One region of the Paenibacillus phoenicis genome, then DNA from elsewhere that is predicted to be linked to it. Evidence: riboswitches for the same ligand, from Rfam matches in the RefSeq annotation. Region 1 holds a riboswitch; the other holds the start of a gene.
What was found. Region 1 has a riboswitch for cyclic di-AMP ahead of U9M73_RS18400 (C40 family peptidase). Riboswitches for the same ligand answer to the same signal wherever they lie in the genome.
Positions count from the first base shown of each region.

Region 2: linked by a shared signal. The riboswitch ahead of U9M73_RS13050 (TrkH family potassium uptake protein) and the one ahead of U9M73_RS18400 (C40 family peptidase) in region 1 are both predicted to bind cyclic di-AMP.

Region 1 covers NZ_JAYERP010000001.1:3,874,719-3,879,352, forward strand. The annotation lists gene U9M73_RS18380 (hypothetical protein) at 1-81, shown strand, start outside; gene U9M73_RS18385 (4a-hydroxytetrahydrobiopterin dehydratase) at 252-551, shown strand; gene U9M73_RS18390 (c-type cytochrome) at 638-997, opposite strand; gene U9M73_RS18395 (GNAT family N-acetyltransferase) at 1,162-1,659, opposite strand; gene U9M73_RS18400 (C40 family peptidase) at 1,932-2,423, opposite strand; cyclic di-AMP (ydaO/yuaA leader) riboswitch at 2,428-2,624, opposite strand; gene U9M73_RS18405 (C40 family peptidase) at 2,880-3,371, opposite strand; cyclic di-AMP (ydaO/yuaA leader) riboswitch at 3,376-3,512, opposite strand; gene U9M73_RS18410 (hypothetical protein) at 3,734-4,564, opposite strand; gene U9M73_RS18415 (M1 family metallopeptidase) at 4,599-4,634, opposite strand, start outside.
Region 2 covers NZ_JAYERP010000001.1:2,756,980-2,761,613, reverse strand. The annotation lists gene uvrC (excinuclease ABC subunit UvrC) at 1-1,462, shown strand, start outside; gene U9M73_RS13055 (CPBP family intramembrane glutamic endopeptidase) at 1,422-3,134, opposite strand; cyclic di-AMP (ydaO/yuaA leader) riboswitch at 3,484-3,646, shown strand; gene U9M73_RS13050 (TrkH family potassium uptake protein) at 3,714-4,634, shown strand, end outside.

The DNA of each region.
Region 1 (4,634 bases):
ATCGTGATCTATGATCCCGAAGGACATCGCATCAATATCCTGATTGGGGATTCCGAATTGACCTCCGTATCCTTGATATGACCGGATACTGTTGCTGCCGCTGTACCGTCCAATGGCGATAAGCATGAAGGCAGGGGTTTGAGAATACAATAGTTGGAGACGAAGCTAGGACAAATCAAACTTCAGATCCTGGTGCGTGACGAGGAAACTTACATATACAGGAGTTCTTGAAGAGAACGGGAGGAAGAATAATGCCGTTTACACCGCAAGAAGTAGAAGCGCATTTGGAAAAACTGGAAGGATGGGAACTAGAGGAAGGACGATGGATTTTTCGTAAATATACGTTTTCCAACTTTATGAAGGGAATCGCATTTGTTGATGAGGTAGCAGCGATCTCGGAAGCATTTAACCACCATCCCTTTATCACGATCGACTATAAAACGGTAACGCTCCGTTTGACCTCTTGGGAGGAAGGCGGCATTACGGCCGTCGACATCAAGGAGGCGCAGCAATATAACGAGGCCTACGAAAAGATGCGGTCAGGGGATTAACCAAATCAGAGCATGATCGAAACTATAGGGGTAACAAAACGACCGCCGGGAACGTAAATTCCCGGCGGTCGTGCTTTTTCGTGCTTTTATTTTTTCTCCGCAAGCCACATGGCGACGTTCGCAATTTCCTCTTCCTTTAAGCGATCCTTAAAAGAAGGCATCATGCCGCCCTTCCCTTTAGTGATGATGGAATACAGTTGTTCTGCCGTCAATTCCGAGCCGATCTTCTGCAGATTTGGGCCCGCTCCGCCTTGCAATGTATCACCGTGGCAGGAGATGCAATTTGCTTTGACGATGGCTTCGGCTTGTTCTGCGTTCATGGTGATTTCAGGCATTTGCGGCTTGGCTTCTTGCTCAGCCTCTTCCCGGCTTGGCAAGGTGAACATCAATACTAGGGCTAAAGCGCCTGCGATGACGAACAAACCGCTCATGATCCACTTTTGCATTTCAATCGCCCCTCCTATGTATGCTACCTATCCATTATAACGGAACACGCGGGTTGATCATAGTCTTTGTGTCCAAATTAGGAACAAAAATGATCCGTTTTCATTAAATTGTGTGCCATAAGTCATAGTCTTAATCAAAACAGGACATAAAAAGGGGCGTGCCTTTATTCAGGCAGCCCCTTATGAACCATGCAATAAAACGGTTTGGACACCCCGCCAGGCGTCATCTTCTCGTACAGATCCGTGATGACAAACCCAGCCTTCTGGTAGGCCCGGATCGCCCGGGTGTTCCAGGTCAGCACTTCAAGGTCAATCTGGTTTTCCGGCTTACGGCGCCGGGCTTCCTCCACGATGGTCCTCACAAACTGCTTGCCCAGCCCATGGCCGCATAGCTCGGGCTTCATGCCGATGCCAAGCCGGGTGACTCCTTCCATCGGGAAGTACTGTGCGAAGCCGGCAAGCTCGCCCTTTGCATTCAACACGGAGACATACTGTTCGGCGCGGATCGCCGGGTTCCCAAACTCCACGTCGAGCGCTTTCATTTGCTCCCAAGGCAGCCAGCTGTAGATGTCGTAAGGAGAATCGTAACGCCAGGTGCAAATTTCCGCGCCATGGGCTTCTTCCATCGGCACGATACGAAACGGAGACATCGATTGGTCCATATTGCCCCTCCTTTGTTAAAGGAAAGTCCGTCGTAATTGTTCCATTATCCTCACAATAGCCGGAATTACGCAGCTTGTAAAGGTTTTTGCCCCCCCTTCGGGAAATTGTGAGATTTGCGCGGGATTTTTAGCTTTGTGGCAACCTTTTTCCGGGCTGTTTCGTTATATAGATAAGGGTGCAGATAAAAAAAGACCGCAAGGCGGTTCTAACAGGAACCCGGCCTGCGGCGAGTAAGTGATGATGAACAGGATGAAACCGATAGATCAATGGATTACGATTCCGCAGCGTAGACGGAATAACCGTATTTACTGAGAACTCGCTTCGCGCCAACGTAGCGGTTCTGGTAATAACTATTGCTTAACTTGTCGATCCGGATGCCCTTGGATGAGGACGCGTGAGCGAATTCACCGTTGCCGATGTAAACACCGACATGGGATACTTTGCCCGTCCCCGTCGTCTTGAAGAAGACGAGATCCCCAGCTTGAAGCTCGCTCTTGGGTACCGGTGTGCCTTGCTTATACTGGGCGGCGGACACACGCGCCAGCTTGATGCCCATCTTGCTGAAGACGTACCGGGTAAATCCGGAGCAATCAAATCCCGCTGTCGTGGTGCCTCCGAATTTATAAGGCGTCCCGTACACGGAATCGACGATACTGGATAGCGTCGTTGTCTCGGCTTTTGCGGAGTCGGCAAAGGCGCTACCTGCCCCCAAGGTAAATAGGAGGGCTAAACTCGTTACCGCTGCTGTCAAAGTCTTTCTCAAGATGTCTTACTCCTTCCAAGGCCTACGAGGTTAGCTTATGGATTCGGTTGAAGGTTCCCTATGATTTGCTATAGAGGTAAGTAACCTTGATTGAAATGGTAGTTATTAGTTTGGGAGCTGTTACCTTTATAGCGAAAATCAATTCACCCTATGGTGGGTCCCCCGCTTCCCGGGTGCGTGGGAATTCGGCAGTTTCATTGTAGATTGCACCCAAGATCTTGCACAGAAACAGTTACAACAATAATTACAAAGTTGTTACCATTTACGTTGTTCATTTTACCAAAGGCGTCCAGAGTTGACAAGTTTGTCGAAAAAAAACGCTTCTATTGGCCTGTTTTCGCGAGGCGATTCGTGGGTAATGGTTCCTAAGGGACTGGGGCTAGGGAGAAGGGAAGACAAGGAAAAAACCCGCAGAGACGTTGTTATCAACATCCCCACGGGCTTCGTAGCGAGTTCTTATTGAACATCATCGTGTTCAGCAATTTCACCGGTCACATCTTCATACTTGTCGTTGCTCATGATCCGTTTCGCTCCAACGTAACGCTCGACGTAATACTTCTCGCTTAATTTGCTGATGACTACACCTTTGGAGGAGGAGGCATGAGCAAATTTGCCGTCGCCGACGTAGATGCCGACATGAGAAACGCCTTTACCGGAAGTATTAAAGAAGACCAAATCGCCCTCGATCAATTCGCTCTTGTCAACCGCAGTTCCCATTTTGTATTGGGATGCGGATTGGTGAGGCAGCTTGATGCCGATCTTCGAGAAGACGTACATCGTAAATCCAGAACAGTCGAACCCGTCGGTTGTGGTTCCGCCCGCAACATAGCTGCTTCCGAGCGCGCCGCCGATGACGCTGTCCAGTTTGGAATCGGCGAAAACGCTGCCAGTTCCAATGGTGAAAAGCATGGCAAAACTTACTGCTGCTACCGTCAAACGCTTCTTCAAGAAGTTATGCTCCTTCCAATGCCTACGAGGTTAGCTTAAGGATTCGGTTGAAGGTTCCCTATGATCCCTCTAAAGCGAGATCAATTCACCCAAAGTGGTTCCCCCGTTTCCCTGGTGAAGGGAATTCGGCTTTGTTTTTCACACCTGACATTTCTTATTTGACATCCGGCACCAATCTCCTGCCAAAGATGACAAAAATAATTACAAAACTGTTACTGAAATTGCGTTGCTGTTATTGTAACAAAGTCAGGTATCTTTTGGCAATGCCTAATTCACAAGATTAAGAGGGGAAATAGGACTGAAGGCCTTCGCCAAACGGCGAAGGCCTTGTTGTTACGGGGTTTTTGAGGAGTTAAAAAATTTTAACTTTTTTGTGCCTTTGACTGCCAAAGATGAAATTGAGAGGCGATCTTCCAGACCTTAAACGTGCAGCGGAAGAGGGGATAAGCCTGCTGCAGGATCAGGGCCAGCATCCCCGTCCAAACCCAAGATGCGGTTCCGAACAGAAGGAAGAGGATCAGGCCAAAAGCCCCGAGAATCAACGAGATGGAGATGCCCTGCAAGAGGGTTCGGAAGCAAACCAGCAGGGAATTCCAAACCCCGGCCTTAAACAGGTAGCCGAACTGGACAAATAACAGGCACTGCCGGATGAACCAGCCGTAGATGAACCAGCCAAGAATCAGACCAAGCCCGGTGAGCCAGGTTGCCATCGGGATTTCCATCCCGGTGAGTCCCGGCCAGAGCGACAGCAGCCTCGGTACAATCCAGAAGGCGGGCAGCAAGGTAAGCACGAGCTCCATCGCGTAAAACAGAATCACCGGTTTGCCAAATTCCTTCATCCCTCGGAACAGGGGGAACCCCGGGCTGCGGTGATCGGCCGGTGTGAAGCCGTAGAAGATTCCGGCTTGGATCAACGGAGTCAAGATCATGCGCAGGACGACCATCCCTGCCAGCAGCCAGCAATACAGCCGAACCTCGGGATTGCTCCATAAATTCATTTGTCCCTCAAGCAAGAACAGTAGTTTCGACAGCGCAGTGGGCGGCGGGTCAGGATATCGTTGCAGCAGCGCCATTACCGCGGTATCGACCAACCGGTACAAGAACAATCCCCACAGCAGCTGGTACAGAAACAAGATGATGACCGAGGGAAATTGGCTTTTCAGGGCAGTCCACCCCAAACGAACGAAACTCATTTCTTTCCCTCCTTATAGAAGTATGGACCTAGGTTTACCACAGAAGTCCCCCAAGGATCGCTTCAAGCAG
Region 2 (4,634 bases), 1.1 Mb from region 1:
AGATAAAGCAAAATATTTTGGTCCGTATCCGAACGCCTACGCGGCTCAGCAAACGAAGAAGCTGCTCGACCGCATGTATCCGCTGCGCAAATGCAATGTGATGCCGAAGGAAGTGTGCTTGTATTATCACATCGGCCAGTGCTTGGCGCCTTGCGTGCATGAGGTGGAGAAGGAAACGTACGAGAAGATGACTCAAGAAATTGTTTCGTTCCTTAGCGGCGGGCATGAGGAGATCAAGAAAGAGCTGGAGCGCAAAATGCACGAGGCGGCCGAAGCCTTGCAATTCGAGCGGGCCAAGGAACTGCGCGACCAAATCATCAACATCGATGCGCTGATGGAGAAGCAGAAGATTACGGTGACCGATGCGAAGGACCGCGACGTGTTTGGGTATGCCGTAGACAAGGGCTGGATGTGCGTGCAGATTCTATACATGCGTCAGGGAAAAATGATCGAACGGCATGCGTCGGTCTTTCCGTTTTACGGCGACGCCTACGGCGATTTTATGTCCTACGTGACGCAGTATTACAGCGATAACCCGGCTTTGCCGCAGGAGATTCTGCTGCCGGAGAAGCCGGAGGATCAAGAGGAGGCCGGCGCGCTCGATGCTCCAACCGCCTTGCAGGAATGGCTGGGGGTGAAGACGCTGGTGCCGCAACGCGGCTTAAAGCGGCAAATGACCAAAATGGCCGAGGAGAACGCGCGCGTGACGCTGGACGAGAAGTTCCGCCTGATCGAACGGGATGAGGAACGCACCTCGAAGGCGGCCGAGAACCTCGGCAAAGCGATTGGCCTGGAGTCGGTGTCGCGGATCGAAGCGTTTGATAACTCCAACATCCAAGGGTCGAACCCGGTCTCAGCCATGGTGGTGTTCATTGACGGCAAGCCGGCCAAGAAGGAATACCGCAAATATAAAGTAAAAACCGTGAAGGGCCCGGACGATTACGAGACGATGCGCGAGGTCATCCGCCGTCGCTATGAGCGGGTGCTGAAGGAGAATTTACCGCGGCCTGACCTAATCGTGGTCGACGGAGGCAAGGGGCAGATCTCTGCGGCTACCGATGTGCTGGAGAACGAGCTGGGCCTACACATCCCGGTATGCGGCCTCGTGAAGGACGCCAAGCATAAAACCGCACAGCTGATGGCGTTTGATCCGCCGGAGCCGGTTTATCTGCCGCGCGACAGCCAGGAGTTCTACCTGCTGCAGCGGATTCAGGACGAGGTGCACCGCTTCGCCATTTCGTTCCATCGCGAACAGCGGGCCAAGTCGATGGTCGCCTCACGGCTGGACTCGATCCCCGGCATCGGGGAGAAACGCCGGAAGGCGCTGCTTAAGCACTTTGGATCGCTGAAAAAAATTAAAGAGGCCTCCGTCGAAGACTTTCGGCCTCTTTCTATCGGGGATAAATTAGCCCGTCAAATCCTTAATGCCCTTCGGGACGAAGATCCGCCAGAGGAGTCATAACATACGGCTCCTCTTTTTGTTGCGGCGTCGGGGTCTTCCGCTCCTTGCTTGGCGGGTTAAACAAGTAAATCACATACGCAACGATCGCCGGCAAGGCGATGTAGAACAACCCGGCGACGATGTTCAGCGCTCCGCCCATAAACATCAGGCTCAGCGACATCAGGATGCTGTCGAAGATGACGTGCGAGAAGACAACGGTCGCGAAGCCGTAGCGCAGGAACACGAAGCTGAACAGCAGTCCGATAAAGGTTAATTCGATCGGGCGCGAAATGACCGGATAAATCGGATACAACGTGTGGCCAAACGCCCAGATTAAGGTCGACAGCAGGCAGGCGACAAAGGTGCTGCGGAACATTTTCTTCAGCATTGGGATCCCGAACAAGCGATACACCGCTTCTTCTCCGATCCCTGCCACCCAAGCCAGCAGCGGAAACAATAGCGGGTACACCATGTTGTAAGGCGATTGCGTCGCATCGGTCGTGGACCAGGTATGAATCGTTTGCTCTAGAATGAAGAAAACAACGGATTGAACGCCTAACAGGATCAATGCCCAGGCATACCCGTCAGCCACGGAGGTCAGGATGGAACGGCCGTACCCTTCTTCCCGTGATCGCGCCCACAAGTTGATGCCGTTCTTCCGCCACAGTCCATCGCCGCCCACCAGCGAGAAGTACACGGAAGCGGCGAGGAACAACGTCACCAGACCTTGGAAGAAGAGGCCAAAGATGAGCACGCCGGATTCAAGACCGTCTTTTTGGAACACGGGGATCATGTTGATCGTTCCAATCGTGGATAGCACGAAGTAAGCCGAGGCCAGGAAAATACCCCGCTTAAACGAGGTATGGGCCCGTGTCAGCGCGCTGTAGACGATCGCCAGAATCGCCAGCACGAACGTCAACAGGGCGTATCCGGCATAGGTGAGCCAGCTGGCGATTTTCGTCTGTCCGGCGACGTAGTCCTGATGAGCCTGCGGTACGGTAAAATAGCTCTCCAACGAGGAAACCTTGCCGTATTCGAAGCTGAGCTTGATTTCCGCTTGCGATTCGCCTAACGTGTAGCCATTGATATGGTAGAGGAGGCCCACATCCCCTTCACCGGAGGCCAGCTCCAGATCGCTTGATTTAAATCCAAAGGCGTTCAGGTAAGGCTGTGCCAGCTCTTCTTTCTCCGCTAACGTTAAATCCCCCTCCCATGCCTTCATGGAATCGGTGGTTTCCGATCCTACATCAAGCATCATCTGCTTGGTGGCGTTGCTGGAGGAACTGATCTCCTCGAAGCCGACGACTTGACCGGTGGTCATATGGACATCCACGGTCACGGCGCTTAACGATTCGGTGGGGTCCGTGTAACGGACACGAAATACGTCATATGGAAATTGCTTGTCATACGTTTTTAAGTATGGGGCGAGCAGATCGGCTTTGGTTAAGTAACCAAACAGATCGGAACGCGTTTCGTATGTAATCAATGCTTTATCCTTCGTGGGATTCGGCAGGTCGATCCCAAGTACGGATTGGACAAATTCACTTGCACGGGCAGTTGCTTCCGGTTTGCTGATCACCTCATTTGCTTGCTGCAGCTGCAAGGACTCCGAATCGGTGGTCGGAAACAGTTGAACGGCGACGAACACAATGAATCCTAGGGCGGCCAGCAGCCACAGATTTTTGGTCTTCATCCTGCGGCGGCCATTTGACGTCAAAGGGGAACTCACTCGCAAAACTCCTTTGTTATTAAGTTGAATGAAATCGGGAACACGTACTCTTCTTATATTATGAGGTATGTTTTTCCCTCAAGTACGTCAAAGTAAAGATAACACAGCTATCCCCCCTGCGCCAGACGGATGGCAAAAATGACGAGAAACGGCAAAAACTCCGGCAAGCCCTCGCATCACTCAGATTGGGGGCGAAGTTGATCCTCCCACTCCCTGATTTCGTCCTTTTCTGGTCTTTTTCTTGAAAATAGAGCTTTGTGGCGGGACGGAATAAGGGATATAATCCATTTGACGAAAAATGATTGAAAACAATTGAAAAGATTGGCCGAATTTCGCAATGAAAACGGGGGAACCGTATATTTTGGGGTGAATTTCACGGAGCTTCAACTCCCAGCAAGGGGATATGTTCCGCGAATAGGGCAACTGGGCATGTCCGAATCCGTCAGCTAACCTCGTAGGCCTGTGCATCAGGAACCAAACACCGAAAGGCATTGGATTTCCAGTGCTTTTTTTCTTTTGTGTTTTTTTCAGAACGATGATGAGGTGAACGCGTTGCATACCAAGAAAATTAACCTTTCTCCGCCGCAGATATTGGTGACTGGGTTTGCCCTCATCATTTTGTTGGGAACTCTGCTGCTTATGCTTCCGATCTCTGGGACGTCCGGGGAACCGATGCCATTTATTGATGCTTTATTTACGGCAACCTCGGCAACTTGTGTGACGGGGCTGTTTGTGGTGGATACGGGAAGGTATTTTTCAACCTTTGGACATATCGTCATCATCATGCTTGTACAAATCGGGGGGCTTGGCTTTATGACCATGGCCACCTTGTTCTCCCTTGTCCTCAAACGGAAAATCTCGCTGAAAGACCGTCTGCTGCTCCAGGAAGCGATGAACCAGAGCTCAATGGAAGGCATCGTTCGCTTAATCCGCAAGGTGCTGATGTACTCCCTGATCATCGAGTCCAGTGCGGCGGTGCTCCTCACGATTCGCTGGGCCTTTGATATGCCGTTTGGCCGGGCGCTGTATTATGGGATTTGGCATTCGATTTCGATGTTTAATAATGCGGGATTTGATTTGTTTGGGGAAAATCGCAGTTTAATCCCCTATGTTAACGATCCTTTGATTAACATCGTCTCCATCTTGCTCATCGTGTCCGGGGGGCTTGGTTTTATTGTCTTGTCCGATCTGGCAGAGTATCGCAAGCATCGCAAATTGTCGCTTCATTCCAAAGTGGTGCTGTCCATGACGGGGGCGCTGATTGCGATTGGCACGATCGTCATTTTCGTGTTCGAATTCACGAACTCGCGTACGCTGGAACCGCTCAGTTGGAGCGGCAAAATCTGGGCTTCAATGTTCCAATCGATTACGCCTCGTTCGGGAGGGGTTGTCACCCTTGATATCGGTTCGCTGCGTCAGGCTACGCAATTCTTCATAATCATCCTGATGTTTATCGGGGCTTCG